4 regions of the Azospirillum sp. VT-I1 genome follow, and region 4 is predicted to be linked to each of the others. Evidence: predicted binding sites of a transcription regulator. Region 4 holds the regulator's gene; each other region holds the start of a gene.
The links. The regulator PhoB, encoded in region 4, activates phosphate uptake and scavenging genes when phosphate is short. The targets are predictions, from matches to a motif close to TNTCATAAAACTGTCA.
Positions count from the first base shown of each region.

Region 1: a site for PhoB is predicted at 3,749-3,764, ahead of AB8P05_RS01990 (RNA degradosome polyphosphate kinase). Genes of this name have one in related genera too.
Region 2: a site for PhoB is predicted at 3,737-3,752, ahead of AB8P05_RS28015 (DUF47 domain-containing protein). Genes of this name have one in related genera too.
Region 3: a site for PhoB is predicted at 4,056-4,071, ahead of AB8P05_RS04990 (Na/Pi cotransporter family protein). Genes of this name have one in related genera too.

Region 1 covers NZ_CP168800.1:414,200-419,981, forward strand. Annotated here, with positions in the region: gene AB8P05_RS01985 (Ppx/GppA family phosphatase) at 1-1,479, opposite strand, end outside; gene AB8P05_RS01990 (RNA degradosome polyphosphate kinase) at 1,503-3,650, opposite strand; gene AB8P05_RS01995 (SixA phosphatase family protein) at 3,841-4,155, shown strand; gene AB8P05_RS02000 (hypothetical protein) at 4,155-4,358, shown strand; gene AB8P05_RS02005 (CYTH and CHAD domain-containing protein) at 4,441-5,782, shown strand, end outside.
Region 2 covers NZ_CP168805.1:505,983-511,764, reverse strand. Annotated here, with positions in the region: gene argH (argininosuccinate lyase) at 67-1,527, shown strand; gene AB8P05_RS28030 (hypothetical protein) at 1,524-1,718, shown strand; gene lysA (diaminopimelate decarboxylase) at 1,754-3,013, shown strand; gene AB8P05_RS28020 (hypothetical protein) at 3,060-3,560, opposite strand; gene AB8P05_RS28015 (DUF47 domain-containing protein) at 3,829-4,473, shown strand; gene AB8P05_RS28010 (inorganic phosphate transporter) at 4,484-5,497, shown strand; gene AB8P05_RS28005 (hypothetical protein) at 5,651-5,782, shown strand, end outside.
Region 3 covers NZ_CP168800.1:1,040,448-1,046,229, forward strand. Annotated here, with positions in the region: gene AB8P05_RS04970 (TolB family protein) at 1-1,256, shown strand, start outside; gene AB8P05_RS04975 (50S ribosomal protein L25/general stress protein Ctc) at 1,547-2,140, shown strand; gene pth (aminoacyl-tRNA hydrolase) at 2,230-2,802, shown strand; gene ychF (redox-regulated ATPase YchF) at 2,907-4,007, shown strand; gene AB8P05_RS04990 (Na/Pi cotransporter family protein) at 4,154-5,782, shown strand, end outside.
Region 4 covers NZ_CP168800.1:1,848,007-1,853,788, reverse strand. Annotated here, with positions in the region: gene pstC (phosphate ABC transporter permease subunit PstC) at 1-368, shown strand, start outside; gene pstA (phosphate ABC transporter permease PstA) at 361-1,686, shown strand; gene pstB (phosphate ABC transporter ATP-binding protein PstB) at 1,800-2,546, shown strand; gene phoB (phosphate regulon transcriptional regulator PhoB) at 2,643-3,347, shown strand; partial or broken gene AB8P05_RS08945 (SAM hydrolase/SAM-dependent halogenase family protein) at 3,497-4,224, shown strand; gene AB8P05_RS08940 (Bax inhibitor-1/YccA family protein) at 4,317-5,042, opposite strand; gene AB8P05_RS08935 (ABC transporter permease) at 5,188-5,782, opposite strand, start outside.

The sequences.
Region 1 (5,782 bases), 1.4 Mb from region 4:
GATGCGGCGCTGCACCGCTTCGCCGGCCGGTACGCTGCCGTCGTCGGGCAGGGTCAGCACGATGCGCCCGTCGCCCACCTTCAGGCTGGTCCGCTCCAGCAGCGCCGTGGCGCCGCCCGACAACGTGTGGGCAAGGCGGAGCGCCAGTCCCAGCACGAGCGCCTTCATCCCCTGCCCTTCCGTCACCAGGGTCCGCACCGGCGTGGTCAGCGGCACGTCGATGGTGCCCGAATAGCGGGCATGGGCGGCGAGCGCCAGGAAGGCGCGCTCGTCATGGTCGAGCGCCGGGAACGGGTAGCGCAGCACGCGCAGGAAGGCGTGCTCGGCCCGGTAATCGGGATGGTCGGCCCAGCCGACATCGCTCAGCAGGCAGGCGGCATGGCGCAGGCGGATGGCGTTGTCGTCCTCGCCGGCGAACAGCCCGGCGGTCCAGGACATCAGCAGCGCCGGGTCGCCCATCCGCACGAAGCGCCGCGCCCAGTCGGCGGCGGAGGCCATCAGCGGATCCTCCCGCTGGCCTTCCGGCGACAGCAGCGAATAGAGGTGGCCTTCGCGCAGGCCGTAGGCGGAGAACACCAGCTTCGACGGCTGGGCGATGCGCAGCAGCCGTTCCAGCACCAGCCCGGCGAAGGGCAGCGTGTCGAGCCGGCGGCGCGATCCCGCCATCTTCTCCAGCGACGAACGGCTCTGCCGGCCGATCAGCGCCGTGAAGTCCCGCGCGTCGGCGGACGGGATGGTGTAGTGGTGGATGATGTGCAGCGGATGGCCGGACTGCTCCATATGCAGCTTGGCGATGGCGCGCCAGCTTCCGCCGACCGGGTAGAAGGGCCGCCCCTTCATCGCCGGCAGCCAGGGCAGCGATTCCAGATGCTGGTCGATCAGCTTGGCCGGACCGCCCTTGGTCGCGCCGACCTCCATCAGCCGCAAGGGCCCGAGCGGCAGCGTCACCTGCTTGCCGATCACGCCGCGGTCGAGCGTCACCAGTTCCAGGCTGCCGCCGCCGAGATCGCCGACGAGGCCGTCGGCGCCCGGCGTGCCGGACAGCACGCCCATGGCGGACAGCCGCGCCTCCTCCTCCCCGCAGATGACGCGGACGGTCAGGCCGGCGCGGCGGCGGATGGCATCGACGAAGGCGGCGCCGTCGCGGGCGTCGCGCACGGCGGCGGTGGCGATCACGTCCAGCCGGCCCACCCGCATGCCCTGGGCCAGCGTGGCGAAGCGTTCCAGCGCGGCAAGACCCTGGGCCACGCCGTCGGGGTTCAGCAGGCCCGACTTCTCCACTCCGCGGCCGAGGCCGCACAGCACCTTCTCGTTGAACAGGGCGAGCGGTGAGCGGGTCAGCCCGTCATAGACGACGAGACGGATCGAGTTGGACCCGATGTCGATCACGCCGACGCGCTCCGCCATACCCCCGGCCGACGGATTCCAGATGGCGGAAACGTCGCCCGGAACGGCGGACGCGCGATTGTCCTTGCTCATACTCAGACTCCCGTCACCCGTCCTCAGGACACCGCGTGCAGCATGAGCCGCGGCGGCGTGCGCTTGCTGCTGAGCGCGCTGCCCCGGCCTGACAGGCTGGGGTTGGTCATGAAGTAATTATGGGCGCTGAATGCATCAGGGCCAGCCTTGACACGATGGTACACGCCATCGGGGCCGAGCTTCCAGGTGCTTGCGTCGTCCTTCATGTTGGCGACCATGATCTGGTCCAGCACCTGCTCATGCACCGTCGGGTTCTCGATGGGGACGAGGGTCTCGATTCGGCGGTCGAGGTTGCGGGTCATCCAGTCTGCCGAGGAGATGAAGATCTTGGCCTGGTTGCTGGGCAGGCCGTGGCCGTTGCCGAAGCAGATGACGCGGCCATGCTCCAGGAAGCGGCCGACGATGCTGCGCACCCGGATATTCTCCGACAGCCCCTTCACCCCCGGCCGCAGGCAGCAGATGCCGCGGATGATCATGTCGATCTGCACCCCGGCCTGGGACGCCTTGTACAGCTTGTCGATGATGACCGGATCGACCAGGGAGTTCAGCTTCACCCAGATCGCGGCCGGACGGCCGGCGGCGGCATGGGCGATCTCCGCCTCGATCAGGTCGGACAGGCGCTGGCGCAGGGTGATCGGCGCGATGGCGATCTTCTCCAGCACCTTGGGCGTGGCGTAGCCGGTCATGAAGTTGAACATGACGGCGGCGTCGTGGCACAGCGCCGGGTCGCAGGTGAAGAAGGACAGGTCGGTGTAGACCTTCGCCGTGATCGGGTGGTAGTTGCCGGTCCCGAAATGGACGTAGCTGCGCAGCGCCTTCTTCTCGCGCCGCACCACCAGCGACACCTTCGCGTGCGTCTTCAGATCGACGAAGCCGTAGACCACCTGCGCGCCGGCGCGTTCCAGGTCGCGCGCCCAGCGGATGTTGGCCTCCTCGTCGAAGCGGGCCTTCAGCTCCACCAGAGCGGTCACCGACTTGCCGGCCTCCGCCGCCTCGATCAGGGCGGCGACGATGGGGCTGTCCTTGCTGGTGCGGTACAGCGTCTGCTTGATCGCCACCACCTGCGGGTCGCGCGCCGCCTGCCGGATGAACTGCACCACCACGTCGAAGGATTCGTAGGGGTGGTGGACGACGATGTCCTTGTGGCGGATCGCCGCGAAGCAGTCGCCGCCGAAATCGCGGATCCGCTCGGGGAAGCGGGCGTTGAAGGGGCGGAAGACCAGATCCGGCCGCTCGTCCACGATCAGCAGCTTGGTGTCGGTCAGGCCGATCAGCCCGTCCAGGATGAAGACGTCGTCCGACGCGACGTTCAGCTCATGGCGCAGGAATTCGCGCAGGTCGGCGGCCATGCCGCTGTCGGTGGCCAGCCGGATGACGCTGCCGCGGCGGCGGCGCTTCAGCGCGCTTTCGAAGGTGCGGACCAGATCCTCCGCCTCTTCCTCGATCTCGATCTCGCTGTCGCGCAGGACGCGGAAGACGCCGTGCGCCTTGACCTGGAACGGAGGGAACAGGCGGTCGATGAACTGCATCACCACCTTTTCCAGCTGGATGAAGCGGATGTCCGAGCCGGGCAGGCGCAGGAAACGCTCCAGCTGCGAGGGCAGCGGCACCAGCGCGTCGATGTGCCGGCCCTTCACCGGATCGTGCAGCTGCAGCGCCAGCGAGAATCCCAGGTTGGGCAGGAACGGGAAGGGATGGGCCGGGTCGACCGCAATGGGCGTCAGGATCGGGAAGATGTCGTCGAGGAACTTGGCCTCCAGCCAGTCCAGTTCGCCCTCGCTGAGATCGGCCGGATCGACGACGGAGATGCCGGCCTCGCGCAGCTCTTCCTTCAGCGAGCGCCACATGGTCTGCTGGCTGTCCATCAGCGCGGCGATGCGCTGCTTGACGGCGGTCAGCTGCTGGGCGGGCGTGAGATTCTCCGGGCTGGGCGCCTTCACGCCGGCGGCCACCTGCCCTTTCAGGCCGGCGACGCGGACCATGTAGAATTCGTCCAGGTTGCTGGCGGAGATCGACAGGAAGCGCAGCCGCTCCAGCAGCGGGTGGTTCGGATTGGCGGCCTCGTCCAGGACGCGCTGGTTGAAGGCCAGCCACGACAGCTCCCGATTGATGAAGCGTTCCGGAGCGTTGGGCTCGATGCCAACCGACTCGAGTTCCTGGAGATGCGTCACGTCAACCTCTGAAATCTTGGGACCCCGTATGCCCCGGCCCGCAATGCGGCGCCTCGGGCAACCGTTATATGGTGGGCAGACAGAGTATCCCATATGCGTTACGGTTTCAGGACTCCCATTTGGTCATCTCCCACCCCGTCCATTCCCCCTCGCCCGCCCCGGGGCCGGCCCAAACCGACCGAATCCCGCCATGAAGACGCTGTTCCTGCTGCGCCACGCCAAATCCTCCTGGGACGATCCGTCGCTGGGCGACCATGACCGTCCCCTGAACGCCCGCGGAGAGAAGGCGGCGACGCTGGTCGGCGGCTATCTCGCCAAGCACCATGCGCACATCGACCTCGTGCTGTGCTCCACCGCCGTGCGGGCGGTGGAAACGCGCAAGCGGGTGATGGCGGCGATGGGGCCCCCTACCCGCCGGTGGAGCATGAGCGCGGCCTGTATCTGTGCGGCGCCCGCACGCTGCTGGAGCGGCTGCGCGACGTACCGGATTCGGCGACCGGCCTGATGCTGGTGGCCCACAATCCGGATCTGCACGAGCTTGCCAACGCGCTGACCGGCAGCGGCGACCATGGCCTGCGCCATGATCTTGCCGACAAATTCCCGACCGGCGCCTGCGCCGTGCTGGTCTTCGAGACGCTGCAGTGGGCCGACCTGGAGCTTGGCGCCGGCCGGCTGGCGGATTTTGTGCAGCCGCGTAAACTCTCTTAACCTGCGGCGGCGGTTGGAGTATCCACGGAACCACCTGTTCAATTCCAGGCCGCCTCGGCCGGATTCGGGAGGATGCCGACCCTTGCCACCCGCCATTCCGCCCGCCAGCCCGTCCGCCGTCCCCGATGCGCAGCCCTCCACCCCCGCCTTCCGCGAGGTGGAGCTTAAGCTCCATGCCGCATCGGCGGATCTGGCGCGGGTCGCCTCGCTGCCGGCGCTGCTGGCGCTGGCCGACGGGCCGGCGGAGACGCGGCGCGTACGCACCGCCTATTTCGACACGCCGAACCTGAAGCTGGCGGCCAACGGCGTGGCGTTGCGCGTGCGGCAGGAGGGCGACCGCTTCGTCCAGACCCTGAAGACCGTCAACAGCGCCAGCCCCGGCGATTCCGCCGCGGTGGCGGTGCGGCGGGAGTGGGACTGGACCGTCGCGGGCGAGGCGGTGGACCGCGGCGTGCTGACCGATCCCGGAGTCGCCGGGCTGGTGCCGGCTGCGGCGCTCGACGATCTGGACTGCCTGTTCATCACCGATTTCCGCCGCACCACCCTGCTGCTGCGCCCCGATCCGCTGACGGCGGTGGAGATGGCGGTGGATGACGGGCGGGTCTATGCCGGCGGCAATTCGCTGCCGATCAGCGAGGTGGAACTGGAGCTGAAGGCGGGGAAGGTAGCCAGCCTGTTCGATCTGGCGCTGACCCTGCAGGCTGCCATCCCCATGCGCATCGGCACCGAAAGCAAGGCGGAGGCCGGGCTTCGTCTGGTCACCGGCAGGGCGCCGGCGCCGGTGGAAGCGGAGCCGCTGGGCCTCTCGCCGCTGACCACGGTGGCGGAGGCCTACCGCCACATCCTGCGCCACGCGCTGCGCCAGTTCCTCGCCAACGAGGCTTGTGCGCTCGGCGGCGGCGACGTGGAGGGGCTGCACCGCATGCGCGTCGCGCTGCGCCGGCTGCGCATCGCCCACCGGCTGTTCGCGCCGCTGATCGCGTCACCGGAGGCCGACCGGCTGGTGGAGGAAAGCCGGGCGCTGGCGAAGCGGCTGGGGCCGGCGCGGGGGTGGGACGTGCTGATGTCCGGCGTGATCGATCCGCTTCTGGCCGATTCCGCGGCGCTGCCGGGCATCGACCGCGCGGCGCTGGACCGGCTGGCGACCCTCGCCCGTTCCGCCGGGGCCGGTCCGGCGCGGGAGGCGGTGGCGGCGATCCTGGCGCCCGGCTGCACCACCATGGTCCTGGCATTGGGCGCGTGGCTGGAGCATGGCCGCTGGATGTCGGAGGCCGAGGGCGACCGCCGTGCCATGCTGTCGGCGCCGGTCGGCACGCTGGCCGGCGGCTGGCTGTCGGCCCGCATGGCGAAGCTCGGCAAGGCGGCAAAGCCGCCGGAGGATGCCAAGGCGCGCGACAAGCTGCGCCGCCGGCTGCGCAGCCTGC
Region 2 (5,782 bases), on a different replicon from region 4:
CCGCCAAAGTCCGCATACTCACGCTTCCTCGCTCCCCTTCACCCGAATGTCCCGGTATCCGTCCCCATGAGCGCCGATCAGACCCCGCCGACCTCCGCCCCCACCGCCGGCGCCGCAACCGGCGTACCCACCGGCGCCTCCGCACCCGCCGCCAGCCAGATGTGGGGCGGGCGCTTCGCGCGCGGTCCCGCCGCCATCATGGAGAAGATCAACGCCTCCATCGGCTTCGACAAGCGGCTCGCCGACCAGGACATCGCCGGGTCGAAGGCCCATGCCGCGATGCTGGCCAAGCAGGGCATCATATCCCAGGCCGACGCCGACGCCATCATCGACGGCCTCGACCGCGTAAAGGCAGAGATTGACGCCGGCAGCTTCACCTTCAAGGTGGAGCTGGAGGACATCCACATGAATGTGGAGGCCCGGCTGGCCGAACTGATCGGCGAACCGGCCAAGCGCCTGCACACCGGCCGCTCGCGCAACGACCAGGTGGCGACCGACTTCAAGCTGTGGGTGCGCGACGCCATCGACCGCACCATCGCCGGCCTGACCGCGCTGCAGGCCGCCCTGATCGACCTGGCGGAGCAGCACACCGAAACGGTGATGCCCGGCTTCACCCACCTGCAGGCGGCGCAGCCCATCAGCTTCGCCCACCATCTGCTGGCCTATGTCGAGATGTTCGGGCGCGACCGCAGCCGCTTCCGCGACGCCCGCTGCCGGCTGAACGAATGCCCGCTGGGTTCGGCCGCGCTGGCCGGCACGCCCTACCCCATCGACCGCTTCATGACGGCGGAGGCGCTGGGCTTCAACCGGCCGACCGCCAATTCGCTGGACGCGGTGTCCGACCGCGACTTCGCGCTGGAATACCTGTCGGCGGCGTCGATCTGCGCCATGCACCTGTCGCGCTTCGCCGAAGAGATCGTGATCTGGTGCTCCGCCCAGTTCCGCTTCATCCGGCTGTCGGACGCCTTCACCACCGGCTCCTCCATCATGCCGCAGAAGAAGAACCCCGACGCGGCGGAGCTGGTGCGTGCCAAGGCCGGCCGGGTGATCGGCAGCCTGAACAGCCTGCTGATCGCCATGAAGGGCCTGCCGCTGGCCTATTCCAAGGACATGCAGGAAGACAAGGAACCGGTGTTCGAGGCCGACGACACGCTGGCGCTCTGCATCGCCGCCATGGAAGGCATGGTGCGCGACATGCAGCCCAACGTCCCGGCGATGCGCGAGGCGGCCGACCGCGGCTTCCTGAACGCCACCGACCTCGCCGACTGGCTGGTGCGGGAACTGGACATGCCCTTCCGCGAGGCGCACCACGTCACCGGCCGCGCCGTGAAGGCGGCGGAGGACCGGCGCGTCGGCCTGACCGACCTGACGCTGGCCGAACTCCAGGCCATCGAGCCGCGCATCACCGAAGCGGTCTATCCGGCGCTGAGCATCGAGGCATCGCTGAACAGCCGCACCAGCTTCGGCGGCCCGGCCCCGGTCCGCGTGCAGGAGGCGGTGAAGGCCGCCCGGGAGCGTTTCCTGTGAACCGCAGCGTTACTTTGACCGTCCTCGCCCTGGCCGGTGTGCTGACGCTCGCCGGATGCGGCAAGAAGCCCAGCGTCGTCGACAGCCCGCGTCCGGAAGGTCAGGTCGATCCCTTCCCGCGCACCTATCCCAACCCCTCGCTGGACCCGAAGCCCGGTAAGCCGGCCGGTTCCGGAGTCCAGTTCCCATGAACGCCGCCCGCACCGGTGCACCTAACGGCTCGCCCATGAGCGTCTTCGCCTACCGCAACGGCGTGCTGCACGCCGAATCCGTGTCGCTGGAGGATGTTGCGCGCGAGGTGGGCACCCCCTTCTACCTCTATTCCACCGCGGCGCTGGAATCGCACTACAACGCCTATGCCGGCGCCTTCGCCGGCCAGGATGCCGGCGTCTGCTATGCGCTGAAGGCGAATTCCAACCTCGCGGTCATCCGCACCCTGTCCCGGCTCGGCGCCGGCGGCGACGTGGTGTCGGTGGGCGAGATGAAGCGCGCGCTGGCCGGCGGCATCCCGGCGGAGCGCATCGTCTTCTCCGGCGTCGGCAAGACCCGCGGGGATCTGCGCGCGGCCCTTGAGGCCGGCATCCACCAGATCAACGTGGAATCGGTGCCGGAGCTTGAGGCGCTGAGCGAGGTAGCGACCAGCCTCGGCGTGGAGGCTCCCATCGCCTTCCGCGTCAACCCGGACGTCGACGCCAAGACCCACGCCAAGATCGCCACCGGCAAGAAAGAGAACAAGTTCGGCATCGACTACGACCACGCGCGCGAGATCTACCGCCGCGCCGCGGCCCTGCCGGGCATCAAGCCGGTCGCCATCGCCGTCCATATCGGCTCGCAGCTGACCGACCTCGCCCCCTTCCGGGCGGCTTACGAGCGAGTGGCGGCGCTGCTGCACCAGCTGCGCGAGGACGGGCACGACATCCAGCGCCTCGACCTCGGCGGCGGGCTCGGCATCACCTACAAGAACGAGGCGCCGCCCGATCTGGCCGACTATGCCGCGATGGTGCGCTCCATCACCGGCAACCTCGGCTGCCGCATCACGCTGGAGCCGGGCCGGTCGCTGGTCGGCAACGCCGGCATCCTGGTCAGCCGCGTCATCTATGTGAAGCAGGGTCTGCACCGCCGCTTCGCCATCGTCGACGCGGCGATGAACGACCTGATCCGCCCGTCGCTCTACGACGCCTATCACGGCATCGTTCCCGTCGCCGAGCCGGCGGCCGGCGTCGCGGCGGAGCCCTACGACGTGGTCGGCCCGGTCTGCGAGAGCGGCGACACCTTCGCCGTGCAGCGCCCGCTGCCGCCGCTGGCCGACGACGACCTCGTCGCCTTCCTGTCGGCTGGCGCCTATGGCGCGGTGATGGCCTCGACCTACAACACCCGGCCGCTGGTGCCGGAGGTTCTGGTCAACGGCGACCGCTTCTCCGTCATCCGCCCCCGCCCGACGGTGGAGGAGATGCTGGCGGCCGAGCGCGTGCCCGACTGGCTGTAAGGGTTGTCACTTGGGAAGAGGCTTCCGCCTCTTCCCAATCATCCCCTCATGTGCGGATCAGCCCGTCCGGCTTTGCCGGCTCGGCCGGCGGGTTGACCGGGCCCGGCGACAGCTGCCAGCCGTCGAGCGCGCGTTTCAGCGCGTCCAGCCCGGCGCCGGCAGAGGATTTGGCCTCGTCGGCGGCGCGGGTGATGGCGGCGCAGAGTTCGGCGCGCCGCTTGGGATCGTCGCGGCTTTCCTCCAGCGCGCGGCCGACATCGTCAGCCGTCCCGCCATTCTTGGCGTCGGGCGGCGCCGTCTTCGGATCGATGCCCAGCAGCGGCAGCAGATACTCCCGCCCCTTCTCCCGCGCCAACGCCACCGCCCGGTCGCCGAACCGCTCCGCCGTCGCCAGACCGGCGTCCCAGGTGGTGAGCGCGGCCGAGACGGTCGGACTGCAGCGGCCGGCGGGATCCTGCGGCGAGGCCGTCTGCGCCTGCAGCGGCGCCGTCGAGAGCAGCAGGGCCGCCAGGGCCGGCACGGCGAGGCGGCGGAGGGGGATGGGCACGTCATGCGGGCAAACCTGCGGTCTTGAAGGGGCCTGCCGGAGATTTGGGGAGGCGCATTGCGCCTTTCCATGGCCCCGCCCGCCTCCACGCCGACAATCCGGGCCGTTCGTCCAGTGCGGAGAAAATGCGCGTTGGCCGCAACCTGTGGCGATTTTGCTACCAAATGACTGTTTCATGACTGTTACATGACACAGCGCCGCTGCACCGCGCGGCGAAGCGTGCTAAGAGCGGCGCCAAATCACTTCAGTCACCGCGAGTCACCGTCCCATGCTGCTGCGCGCTTTCCGTTCGCTGATGCCGAAGGAGGAACGCTTCGTCGAACAGTTCGTCGAGCAGGCCCGCCATATCGTGGCCGCAGCCGCCGCGCTGGAAGCGGTGATGGACGCAGGGCCGGAGGAGCGGGCGCAGAAGATCGCGGCGCTGAAGCGGGTGGAGAAGGACGCCGACCGCATCGCCAAGGATGCCGGGCGCGACCTGCACCGCGCCTTCATCACCCCCTTCGACCGCTCGGACATCCTGTCGCTGATCAACGCGCTGGACGACGCCATCGACCTGATGGACGAGGTGCCGCGCCATGCCGGCCTCTACGGCATCGAGACGTTCGACGAGCCGATGCGCCGCTTCGTCGCCCTGATCCGCCAGCAGGCCGACGTGATGCTGGAACTGATGCCGCTGCTGGGCGCCATCGCCCGCAACGCGGAGCGGATCGACCATCTCTGCGGCCGCATGTCCGACCTGGAGGACGAGGCCGACGACGTGCTGCGCAGCGCCCTGCAGTCGCTGATCGCCGAGAAGCCGGACATGATCGCCTTCCTCGGCCGGCGCGAGCTGTACGAGATGCTGGAGGCGGTGACCGACCGCTGCGACGACGTCGGCGACCTGGTCGCGGGCATCACGCTCGACCAGGTCTGAGGCCGCGGCGATGGAGGCCCTCCAACTCGGTCTGCCGGCGATCATCGTCATCGTCTTCGTGGCGCTCGCCTTCGACTTCATCAACGGCCTGCACGACGCGGCGAACTCCATCGCCACGGTGGTGTCGACCCGCGTGCTGGCGCCGAAGCTCGCCGTCCTGTGGGCGGCCTTCTTCAACTTCATCGCCTTCCTGTTCTTCGGCCTGCATGTCGCCACCACCATCGGCACCGGTCTGGTCGACCCGCTGGTGATGGACCCGGCGGTGATCCTGGCGGCGCTGATCGGCGCCATCGGCTGGAACCTCATCACCTGGTATCTCGGGCTGCCGTCCTCCTCCTCGCACGCGCTGGTCGGCGGCATCGCCGGGGCCGGCATCGCCAAGGCGGGCTTCGGCGCCATCATCGCCAGCGGCTTCACCAAGACGGCGGTCGCCATCGTGCTGTCGCCGGGCATCGGCCTGCTGCTGGCGCTGCTGCTGATGCTGGTCGTGTCCTGGGCGCTGCGCCGGGCCGTCCCCTTCACCGTCGACCGGCAGTTCCGCCATCTCCAGCTGGTCTCGGCCGCACTCTACAGCCTGGGCCACGGCGGCAACGACGCGCAGAAGACGATGGGCATCATCGCCGTCCTGCTGTTCAGCCAGGGCATGCTGGGCGACACCTTCTACGTGCCCTTCTGGGTCATCATCACCTGTCAGGCGGCGATGGGGCTGGGCACCATGATGGGCGGCTGGCGCATCGTCCGCACCATGGGCTCGCGCATCACCGACCTGAGGCCCTACCAGGGCTTCTGCGCCGAGACCGCGGGCGCCATCACCCTGTTCGGCGCGACGTGGCTGGGCATTCCGGTGTCGACCACCCACACCATCACCGGCGCCATCGTCGGCGTCGGCTCCGCCCGCCGCACCTCGGCGGTCCGCTGGAGCTTGGCCGGCCGAATCGTCTGGGCCTGGGTGCTGACGATTCCCGCCTCCGGCATCGTCGCCGCCCTGTCCTACCTGCTGGTTTCCGGCCTGCTGACGCCATAAGGGGGCGGCCGGCCCGCCCGGCCCCATCCGGAAGTCGGGGAAATCGGGGGCGGGAACACGACGCGAACGGATAAACCCTTCGTGCAGCAGCGCGGCCTTGACCCGGAAGGGCCGGAACGGCAGGATCGGTGCGGTGGAGACAGGATACCGGTCATGCCGCATATCGAACGCACCGACCAAGGCGAGCAGTATGTGCTTCCCGGCACCGAACGCCGGACGGCCCCCGGCTTGCCCTATGCGGCGGAAGCCGACGGCCAGCTGACCCTTCACTTCTACGCCCCGCCC
Region 3 (5,782 bases), 810 kb from region 4:
TCAGCCAATCGGCCAGCGGCATTCCCGCCAACGGCCGCAGCACAGCGCCTGCCCTTTCCGCCGAAGGACGCATCGTCGCCTTTGAAAGTTCGGCAAGCGACCTCGTGCCCGGCGACGGCAACGGCCTGCCCGACATCTTCGTGAAGGATCTGGCCACGGGGGCCGTCACCCTAGCGAGCCTGACCGCAGGCGGCGCCCAGACCGACGGCATGAGCGTCTCTCCGCTGCTGTCGGCCGACGGGACGAAGCTGGTCTTCACCAGCGCCGCCACCAACCTCGTGCCCGGCGACGCGAATGGGGAGATGGATACCTTTTTCAAGGATCTGGCCACGGGGCAGATCACGCTGGTCAGCCAGGCGGCCGACGGGACCCAACCGAACCGGCTTTCCGGCGGCACCTCCCTTTCGGCCGACGGAACCAGGGTGGTGTTCGCCACCGCCGCCGACAATCTGGTGCCGAACGAACCCAACGATACCGACGATGTGTTCGTGAAGGATCTGACGACCGGCTCCCTGACCCTGGTCAGCCAGACGGCCGGGGGCGTGCAATCCAACGGCTGGTCGGGCGACGCGCGCATCTCCGGCGACGGAACGAAGGTGGTGTTCGTCAGCAATGCCACCAACCTCGTGCCCAACGACAGCAACGGTCTGACCGACGTGTTCATGAAGGACCTGACCACCGGTGAGATCGCGCTGGTCAGCCTGTCGCCGGATGGCCGGACCGGCAGCGGGGCGAATTGGGGCGATGCGGCGACGGTTTCCTTCGACGGCAGCCGCGTCGCCTTCAGCAGCGCCGCCCCCGACCTGTCGCCGGACGACGCCAACGGCCCCCTCCTCGACGTCTTCGTCGCCACGCTGGGGGCCGAGCCCGAGCCCGGCCGGAAGATCCGGGGCACGCGGCGGGCCGACACCCTGACCGGCGGCGGCGGCGACGACACGCTGTGCGGCTGGTCGGGGAACGACCTGCTTGCCGGCGGGGCGGGCGACGACCTGCTCATCGGCGGCCGGGGAAAGGACACGCTGACCGGCGGCGAGGGCGCCGACCTGTTCGTGACCGGCCGGGGCGGCGGCCGCGATCTGGTCACCGACTTCGATTTCGCCGAGGGCGACCGCATCGGCCTTGCCGGCGGTCCCCATTGGCGGGTCCGCACCAACGGATCGGGCGACGCGGTGGTCGATGTCAGGGGCTCCGGCAGCCTGACGCTGGCCGGCATCGCACCGGACGACGTCACCCCCGCATGGTTCATTGCGGTGTGACCGCAGGCTTCGCCGCCCCCTTTTTCCCGCAATGCTTAAGCCGCCAAGCCGTCCATGATAGGATGGACGGGCCAAGGGCCGGTCCGTCATGGCCATCGGGCGGCACCGGCGAAGTGAACACTGAACAGCGGCGTGGAATCTGTTTCATGCCGTTCCAAACGTTCCATCCGCCGCCGGTGGGCGTGAATTTCCGCCACGCCCCTTGACGCGCCGGCCCGATTGCCGTAAGCACGCCGCGCACGCGTCGGCACCCCTGGAGGCCGGCGCCCTTTTCGTTTTGGAGCATCGTCATGACCAAGATCATTCCGCTCGGCGCTGAGACGCGCGAACGGGCCGGCAAGGGGACCGCCCGCCAGACCCGCCGTGACGGCCGCATTCCGGCCGTCATCTACGGTGGCAAGCAGGCTCCCCTGACCATTTCGCTCGAGAAGTTCGAGTTCACCCGCGTCCTGCATCAGCCGGGCTTCTTCACGCACCTGTTCGACGTCACCGTCGACGGCACCGCCCATCGCGTCCTGCCGCGCGACGTGCAGTTCCACCCGGTGACCGACATCCCGCTGCATGTCGACTTCCTGCGCGTTTCGGCCGACACCCGCACCAACGTGCAGGTTCCGGTCGAGTTCGTCGACCAGGACAAGTCGGCCGGCCTGAAGCGCGGCGGTGTGCTGAACATCGTCCGTCACGAGCTGGAGCTGAGCTGCCCGGCCGACAACATCCCCGAGCACATCACCATCTCGTGCGAGGGCTTCGACGTCGGCGACTCGATCCACATCTCCTCGGTCAAGCTGCCGGAGGGTGTGACCTCGACGATCACCGACCGCGATTTCACCATCGCGACCATCGTTGCTCCGTCGGGCCTGAAGTCGGAAGAGGGCGCCTCCTAAACGGAGCGTTCATCCGCCAGGGATGGTTACAGTGGGGGCTTCGGCCCCCCGCTTCGTTTGTGGAGAGTGCTTTCCAAAGGGTGAGGGACATGCTGCTTCTGGTCGGACTGGGCAACCCCGGCAACGAGTATGCCCGCAACCGCCACAACATCGGTTTCATGGCGGTGGAGACCATCGCCCAGCGCCACCGCTTCACGCCCTGGAAGAAGCGTTTCCAGGGCCAGACCGCCGAGGGTACCGTCGCCGGCGACAAGGTGCTGGCTCTGGAGCCCGCCACCTTCATGAACCTGTCCGGCCAGTCCGTGGTGGCGGCCCTGCAGTTCTACAAGCTGAAGCCCGAGAACGTCGTCGTCATCCATGACGAGCTGGACCTGCCCCCCGGCAAGATCCGGGTGAAGAAGGGCGGCGGCCATGGCGGGCACAACGGCCTGCGCTCCATCGACGCGCATATCGGCAAGGAATACTGGCGCATCCGCCTGGGCATCGGCCACCCCGGCAACAAGGATCTGGTCAGCGGCTATGTCCTGCACGACTTCGCCAAGGCCGACCAGGGCTGGATCGACCCGCTGCTCGACGCCGTCTCCGACAACCTTCCCCTGATGGTGGAAGGCCAGCCGGAGCTGTTCATGAACAAGGTGACGGTGGCGACGCAGGCGCGATAAGCCGCGGCCTGCCCGCCCCTTCCCCCACTTCGCGTTTGCGCTTTGGTCCCCATCGTAGGATAAAGCGCGTCAATTCCAGCATTTCCGACGGCGAGCACCCACCCATGGGCTTCAATTGCGGCATCGTCGGCCTGCCGAACGTCGGCAAGTCGACCCTGTTCAACGCGCTGACCGCCACCCAGGCGGCCGAGGCGGCGAATTTCCCCTTCTGCACCAAGGAGCCGAACGTCGGCCGCGTCGGCGTGCCCGACCCGCGGCTGGAGAAGCTGGCGGAGATCGCCAAGTCGCAGAAGATCATCCCGACCCAGCTGGAGTTCGTGGACATCGCCGGCCTGATCCGCGGCGCGTCGAAGGGTGAAGGGCTGGGCAACCAGTTCCTCGCCAACATCCGCGAGGTCGACGCCATCGTCCATGTGCTGCGCTGCTTCGAGGACGACGACATCACCCATGTCGAGGGCAATGTCGATCCGCTGCGCGACGCCGAGGTGGTCGAGACCGAGCTGATGCTCGCCGACATGGAAAGCCTGGAACGCCAGCTCACCAGCCTGCAGAAGAAGGCCAAGGGCGGCGACAAGGACAGCAAGATCAAGGCCGACCTGATGGAGCGCGCCCTCAAGGTGCTCCAGGACGGCAAGCCGGCCCGCGTGGTCGAGGTGTCGGACGAGGAGTGGCCGGTGTTCAAGCAGTTCATGCTGCTGACCGCCAAGCCGGTTCTCTATGTCTGCAACGTCGAAGAGGCGTCGGCCGCCACCGGCAACAGCTTCTCCGCCCGCGTCGCCGAGAAGGCCAAGGCCGAGAATGCCGAGGTCGTCGTCATCTCCGCCGCCATCGAGTCCGAGGTCGCCCAGCTCTCCGATCCGGCCGAGAAGGCCGAGTTCCTGGAATCGATGGGGCTGGAGGAAACCGGCCTGAACAAGCTGATCCGCGCCGGCTTCAAGCTGCTCGACCTGATCACCTTCTTCACCGTCGGCCCGAAGGAGGCGCGCGCCTGGACCGTGCGCCGCAACGCCAAGGCCCCGGAGGCCGCCGGCGTCATCCACACCGACTTCGAACGCGGCTTCATCCGCGCCGAGACCATCGACTTCACCAGCTACACCACGCTGGGCGGCGAGCAGGGGGCGAAGGACGCCGGCAAGATGCGCCAGGAAGGCAAGGAATACGTCGTCCAGGACGGCGACATCTTCCACTTCCGCTTCAACGTCTGATCGGACCAGGGTCTGGGGGGCCTCAACCGCCCCCCACTCCACCTCCGCTGTCACCCAACTGTCATATTGTCGTAACATTCCGCACTCCCCACCCTTAAGCCAGGGGTGAGGCCAGACCGTACCCCCGATCCGACAGAGGGGGTGCGATGCAGGCGACGCGGGTGCTGCTGGAACTGGCCGGGAATGTCGTGCTGCTCCTGTGGGGGCTGCACATGGTGCAGAGCGGGCTGACCCGCGCGCTGGGCGGCGACCTGCGCCGCATCCTGGGGGCCGGGCTGCGCAACCGCTGGACCGCCTTCCTGTCCGGCATGGGCATCACCATGCTGCTGCAGAGCAGCACCGCCACCGGCCTGATGGCGACCGGCTTCACCGCCAGCGGGCTGGTGTCGCTGATGCCGGCGCTGGCGGTGATGCTGGGGGCCAATGTCGGCTCCACCCTGATCGTCCAGGTCCTTGCCTTCGACGTCGCCCATGTGGCGCCGGTGCTGCTGCTGGGCGGCTTCCTCGCCTTCCGCCGCGGCGGGCGGACGCGCAGCCGCGACCTGGGCCGGGTCGCCATCGGGCTGGGGCTGATGCTGCTGTCCCTGCACCTGCTGCTGGCGACCATCGCCCCGGCGGAGAATGCGCCGATGCTGCGGCGGATGCTGGGCATGCTGACCGCCGATCCGGTGGTGGCGGTTCTGCTGGCCGCCATCCTGTCCTGGGCCGCCCATTCCAGCGTCGCCGCGATCCTGCTGATCGCCTCGCTGGCCGGCGGCGGGGTGATCGGGCCGGAGGCCGCCATCGCCATGGTGGCCGGCGCCAATCTGGGCAGCGCGATCAACCCGATCATCGAGGGGCCGGGCGGTGACGGCCACAACCCGGCGGCCCGGCGGCTGCCGGTGGGCAATCTGGTCAACCGCGTCGTCGGATGCCTGATCGTCGTGCCGCTGCTGGAGCCGATCACCGCCGGGCTGCAGACCGTGTCGCCGGACGCGACGCGGCTGGCCGCCAACTTCCACCTCGCCTTCAATCTGGCGATGGCCGCTCTGTTCATCGGCCCGCTGCCCTGGTTCGCGCAGGCGCTGACCCGGCTGTTCCCGGAGCGGGTGGCGGTCGCCGACCCGGCGATGCCGCTTTATCTCGACCGCAGCGCGCTGCGCGTCCCCCACCTCGCCATCGCCAACGCTTCGCGCGAGGCGCTGCGCATGGCCGACACGGTGGACAGCATGCTGCGCGGCGCGCTGGACGTGATCCAGAGCGACGACCGCAAGCGGGTGCAGGAGATCCGCCGGATGGACAATGTCCTCGACCGGCTGCATGACGCGATCAAACGCTATCTCACCCAGATCAACGTGGAGGATCTGGACGAGCGCGACGCCCGCCGGGTGTCCGACGTGCTGACCTTCACCATCAACCTCGAACATGTCGGCGACATCGTCGACCGCAACCTGATGGAGGCGGCATCGAAGAAGATCCGGCGCAAGCTGCGCTTCTCCACCGAAGGAGCGGCGGAGATCGCCGGCATGCTGGAGCGGTTGAGCGAGACCCAGCGGCTGGCCGCCGCCGTCTTCGTGTCCGGCGACATCCGGTCCGCCCGCGCGCTGATGCGCGAGAAGGAGGTGATCCGCGACCTGGAGACCAGTGCCACCGATGCCCATTTCGCCCGCCTGCGCGCCGGCCGCACCGAGAGCGTCGAGACCAGCGCCCTCCACCTGGACATCCTGCGCGACCTGCGCCGCATCAACGCCCATCTGGTCGCCGCGGCCTACCCGGTGCTCGATCAATCGGGGGAG
Region 4 (5,782 bases):
CGCAATCCTTGCGCGACGGCTCCTACGGCCTCGGCGCCACCAAGTCGGAGACGATCAAGCAGGTGGTCCTGCCGGCGGCGCTGCCGGGCATCGTCGCCGCGGTGATGCTGGCGGTCAGCCGTGCCATCGGCGAGACGATGATCGTCACCATGGCGTCCGGCCTGACCGCCAACATGACCGCCAACCCGCTGCAGGCGGTGACCACCGTCACCACCCAGATCGCCACGCTGCTGGTCGGCGACCAGGAGTTCGACAGCCCGAAGACGCTGTCGGCCTTCGGCCTCGGCCTTGTGCTGTTCCTCGTCACGCTCTGCCTCAACATGGTCGCCCTGCGGGTGGTCCGGACCTATCGGGAAAAATATGACTGACCTCGTCGAGCAGGACGCGGCGGCCGTGACGCCCTCCCCTGCCTCCTCCCCCGGCTCCAACAGTCCGGCGAAGTCGCGCGTCCGGAGCGAGGCCTTCGCCCGCCGCCTGCGCGCCCGCCATGCCGCGGAGCGCCGCTTCCGGATGGCCGGTGCAGCGGCGGTGGCGCTGGCAGCGCTGATGCTGGTGGTGCTTCTGGGATCGATCGTCGCCAAGGGCAGCACCGCCTTCTGGGAAGCGCGGATCCGGCTGGAGGTGACGCTGGACCCGGCGGAGCTGGCCGAGCGCAACTACGCCCCGCTGCTGCGCCGGGCGCTCCATGCCCAGTTCCCGCAAGTGACCGACCGCGCCGGCAAACGCGTGCTGAACGACCTGCTGTCGTCGGGCGCGCCCTACGAGCTGGAGGCGATGGTCGCGAAGAACCCGGCGCTGGTCGGCACCACGCTGACCGTCTGGGTGCGCGCCGACGACGAGATCGACCAGCTGGTGAAGGGCCGCTACCGCCGCGACCTGCCGGAGAGCGAACGCGGGCTCAGCGACGCCAAGATCGCCGCGGCCGATGCGCTGCTGGCCTCCGGCGCGCTGGCGCAGGGCTTCAACACCACGCTGTTCACCGCCGGCGACAGCCGGGAGCCGGAACAGGCGGGCATCGGCGGCGCCATCGTCGGCTCGCTGCTGACGTTGCTGGTGACCATGGCGCTGTCGGTGCCGGTCGGCATCTCCGCCGCGGTCTATCTGGAGGAATTCGCGCCGAAGAACCGCTGGACCGACCTGATCGAGGTGAACATCAACAACCTCGCCGCGGTGCCGTCGATCATCTTCGGCCTGCTGGGTCTGGCCGTGTTCCTCGGCTTCTTCGGCATGCCGCGCTCGGCCCCGCTGGTCGGCGGGCTGGTGATGGCGCTGATGACGCTGCCGGTCATCATCATCTCCTCCCGCGTCGCGCTGAAGGCGGTGCCGCCCTCGATCCGCGAGGCGGCGCTGGGCATCGGCGCCTCGCCGCTGCAGACGGTCCTGCACCATGTGCTGCCGCTGGCGATGCCCGGCATCCTGACCGGCACCATCATCGGCATGGCCCGCGCGCTGGGCGAGACGGCGCCGCTGCTGATGATCGGCATGGTCGCCTTCATCGTCGACGTTCCCCACGGGCTGACCGACAGCGCCACGGTGCTTCCGGTGCAGATCTACATGTGGGCCGACAGCCCGGAGCGTGCCTTCACCGAGCGCACCTCAGCGGCGATCCTGATCCTGCTCGGCGTCCTGATCCTGCTGAACGGGACGGCCGTGATCCTGCGCAAGATTTTCGAGAGACGGTGGTGAGCGCCATGAGCATCCAGAGCGGCATCCCCGGCGGCATCCCGGGCCAGCTGAAGCTGCGGCCCCGAGCCGATGGACGCGCTGAGCCGCGCTCCGCAGCGGACTTCCCGGCCAAGATGACTGCCCGCGGGGTGAAGGTGTACTACGGCGCCAAGCAGGCGTTGAAGGGCATCGACCTGGACATCCACGAGAACCGGGTGCTGGCGCTGATCGGCCCGTCCGGCTGCGGCAAGTCGACCTTCCTGCGCTGCCTGAACCGGATGAACGACACCGTCGAGGGCTGCCGGGTCGAGGGGCGGATCGCGCTGGACGGCGAGGACGTCTACGGCAAGGCGGTGGACGCGGTGCAGCTGCGCGCCCGCGTCGGCATGGTTTTCCAGAAGCCGAACCCCTTCCCGAAGTCGATCTACGACAACATCGCCTATGGTCCGCGCATCCACGGCCTGGCTTCCGGCCGCGACGAGCTGGACGAGGTGGTGCAGACGTCCCTCAAGCGCGCCGGCCTGTGGGGCGAGGTGAAGGACCGCCTGCGCGAGCCCGGCACCAGCCTGTCCGGCGGCCAGCAGCAGCGGCTGTGCATCGCCCGCGCCATCGCCGTCAGCCCCGAGGTGATCCTGATGGACGAGCCCTGCTCAGCGCTCGACCCCATCGCGACCGCCCATATCGAGGAGCTGATCGACGAGCTGCGGGCCAACTACACCATCGTCATCGTCACCCACAACATGCAGCAGGCCGCCCGCGTGTCGCAGCGCACCGCCTTCTTCCATCTGGGCGAGATGGTGGAGTGCGACGACACCGAGGAAATCTTCACCAACCCGCGCGACGAGCGCACCCAGGGCTACATCACCGGCCGCTACGGCTGAACCCTTCCGCCGACCTATGCGCCCCCTTCCCTCCTTTGTTGAAAAGGCTGTCCCATGCCGGTTAACGTCGAGACGCGCGCTGTGAACGGAGCCTCCATGAACGCGGCCCTGAAGCCGCTCGTCCTGATCGTCGAGGACGAGGCCGACATCCTGACGCTGTTGAAGTACAACCTGGAAAAGGAAGGCTTCCGCGTCGCCACCGCCAGCGATGGCGAGGAGGCCCTGCTTGCCGCCGGCGAACAGACGCCGCACATCGTGCTGCTCGACTGGATGCTGCCGCTGATGAGCGGGCTGGAGGTCTGCCGCCAGCTGCGCCGCAATGCCAAGACCCGCGACATCCCGATCATCATGCTGACCGCCCGCGGCGAGGAAGGCGACCGGGTGCGCGGCCTGAATTCCGGCGCCGACGACTACATCACCAAGCCCTTCTCCCCGACCGAACTGGTGGCGCGCATGCGCGCGGTGCTGCGCCGCGCCTCCCCCGGCATGACCGACGAGGTGCTGACCTTCGCCGACGTGACGATGGATCTGGCCGCCCACCGCGTACGCCGCAACGGCCGGGACGTACATCTCGGCCCGACCGAATTCCGCCTGCTGCGCCATTTCATGCAGCATCCCGGCCGCGTCTTCTCGCGCGAACAGCTGCTCGATCTGGTATGGGGCCACGACGTGTACGTCGAGCCGCGTACGGTGGACGTACACATCCGCCGCCTGCGCAAGGCGATGAACGAAGAGGACGAGCTGGACCTGATCCGCACCGTACGCTCGGCGGGGTACGCGCTGGATACGAAGTCGGTGTGAGGGTTCCTGCCGCGTATGCCCCTCCCCATCCCTCCCCGCTTCGCGGGAGAGGGGGTAGAACGCTTGTCCAGCTGAGTGTATGCGAGGGAGCAGCGGAGTTCCCTCTCCCGCTGACAAACGGGGGAGGGCTAGGGAGGGGGCAACACGCCATGATCCTGCTCTTCACCGACTTCGGCCTCTCCGGCCCCTACACCGGCCAGATGAAGGCGGTGCTGGCGCAACAGGCGCCAACCGTCCCGGTCATCGACCTGTTTGCCGACGCCCCCGCCTTCGACCCGCAGCTGTCGGCCTATCTCCTGGCCGCCTACGCCCCGGCCTTCCCCGCCGGCAGCGTCTTTCTCTGTGTCGTCGATCCCGGCGTTGGGACCGACCGCCTGCCGGTGATGGTCGAGGCGGACGGGCGCTGGTTCGTCGGTCCCGACAACGGCCTCTTCGCCCTGCTCGCCCGCCGCGCAACGTCGCTAAACGCCTGGACCATCGACTGGATTCCGGACCGGCTGTCCGCCAGCTTCCATGGCCGCGACCTGTTCGCCCCCGTCGCCGCCGATCTGGCGGCCGGCCGGCCGGTGCAGCGCAGCCCCTCCCCCTCGCCGCCATCGACCGCCCAGACTGGCCGGACGAGCTGGCCCGCATCGTCTATGTCGATGTCTACGGCAACGCCATGACCGGGATGCGGGCATCCGCCCTGCCCGCGGACGGCGTGCTGACCGCCGCCGGCACCCGCATCGCCCGTGCCCATACCTTCGGCGCCGTCGGGCCCGGAGAGGCGCTGTGGTACGAGAACTCCAACGGGCTGGCGGAGATCGCCGTCAACCGCGGCCGGGCCGACGAGGCGCTGGGTCTCAAGGTCGGCGATGCGGTGACGGTCGGGTCCTGAAAGAAAACCGCCCGGAAGCGGGTGCTTCCGGGCGGTTGCTGCATCGATCAGGTGCTTGTCCGATCAGGCAACTCGGATCAGGTGTCTGGGGATCAGTCGTTGTTGCGCTGGCCCAGGAACTGCAGCAGGAACTGGAACAGGTTGATGAAGTCCAGGTACAGCGTCAGGGCGCCCATCAGGGCGAGCTTGCCGGTGCTCTCGTGATCGTAGCCCTCGGCGTAGCTTTCCTTGATCGCCTGGGTGTCGTAGGCAGTCAGGCCGGTGAAGATCAGCACGCCGATGGCGGAGATCGCGAAGTGCAGGGCCGGCGACTGGAAGAAGATGTTCGCCAGGCCGGCGATGACCAGGCCGATGACGCCCATCATCAGGAACGAGCCCATCTTCGACAGGTCGGCCTTCGTGGTGTAGCCGTACAGGCTCATCGCCAGGAAGGTCGCGGCGGTGACGAAGAAGGTCAGCGCGATCGACGCCCCGGTGAAGACCAGGAAGATCGCCGACATCGACAGGCCCATGGCGCCGCAATAGGCCCAGAAGATCATCTGTGCCGATGCGAAGGACAGGCGCTGGATACCGAACGACAGCACCATCACGAACGCCAGCGGGGCCAGCATCACCACCCACTTCAGCGGCGTGCCGAAGATGGCCGCCATCATGGCCGGGCTGGACGACACGAGCGCGGCGACCAGACCCGTCAGAATCAGGCCGGCGCCCATGTAGTTGTACACGCGCAGCATGTGCTGCCGCAGGCCTTCGTCGAAGTATCCCCGATCTGTCGCGCGGCCTGCGGTCGCGAAGCGGTTATAGGTCGGGTCTGCCATGTTGGTTTCCTCGGTGGAATAGGGTGATCCCGTCGGGATGACATATTGGCGAGTCCGCAATTCGGTTCAATAGGAATCGGCAGCGGTTCTCCAAGATGAAAAAGCTTTCACGTTTCGTTTTTGCTATGGCTTTCCGCTCCGGGAATCACTCGTTGCGAAGCAATGGCGCGGACGGCTGGCCCAAAGCCCGCCAAGTACCATAGAACCCGAAGGCGAGCGTGATCGCCGTGCTGAGCAATGCCGTGGTGACCACCGCCGATGGCAGGAAGCTCCACTCCCACCGCATCAGGAAGCGCAGCACCGCCCAGGCGGTCAGCGTGCCGATGCCGCCGGCGATGACCGCGGTCAGCAGGCCCAGCAACCCGTACTCCAGCAGGAAGGCGCGCAGCACGTCGCCGCGCGTCGCCCCCAGCACCTTCAGCACCACCGCGTCATAGACCCGGCGGCGATGTCCGGCGGCCACCGCCCCGGCCAGCACCAGCGTGCCGGCGGCGAGCGTGATGCCGGCGACGATGCGCACCGCCGTGCCGATATGGCCCAGCATCTCCGACACCGTGTCCAGTGCGTCCTTCACCCGCACCATGGTGATGTTGGGGAAGCGCTGTAGCACTCCGCGCTGCACCTGGGTCTCGGCGTCCGGCGTGGCGCGGACGGTGGCGACCCAGGTCTGCGGCGCCCCTTCCAGCGTGCCGGGGGCGAAGACCATGGTGAAGTTGATCGCCATGCTGCTGAAATCGGCA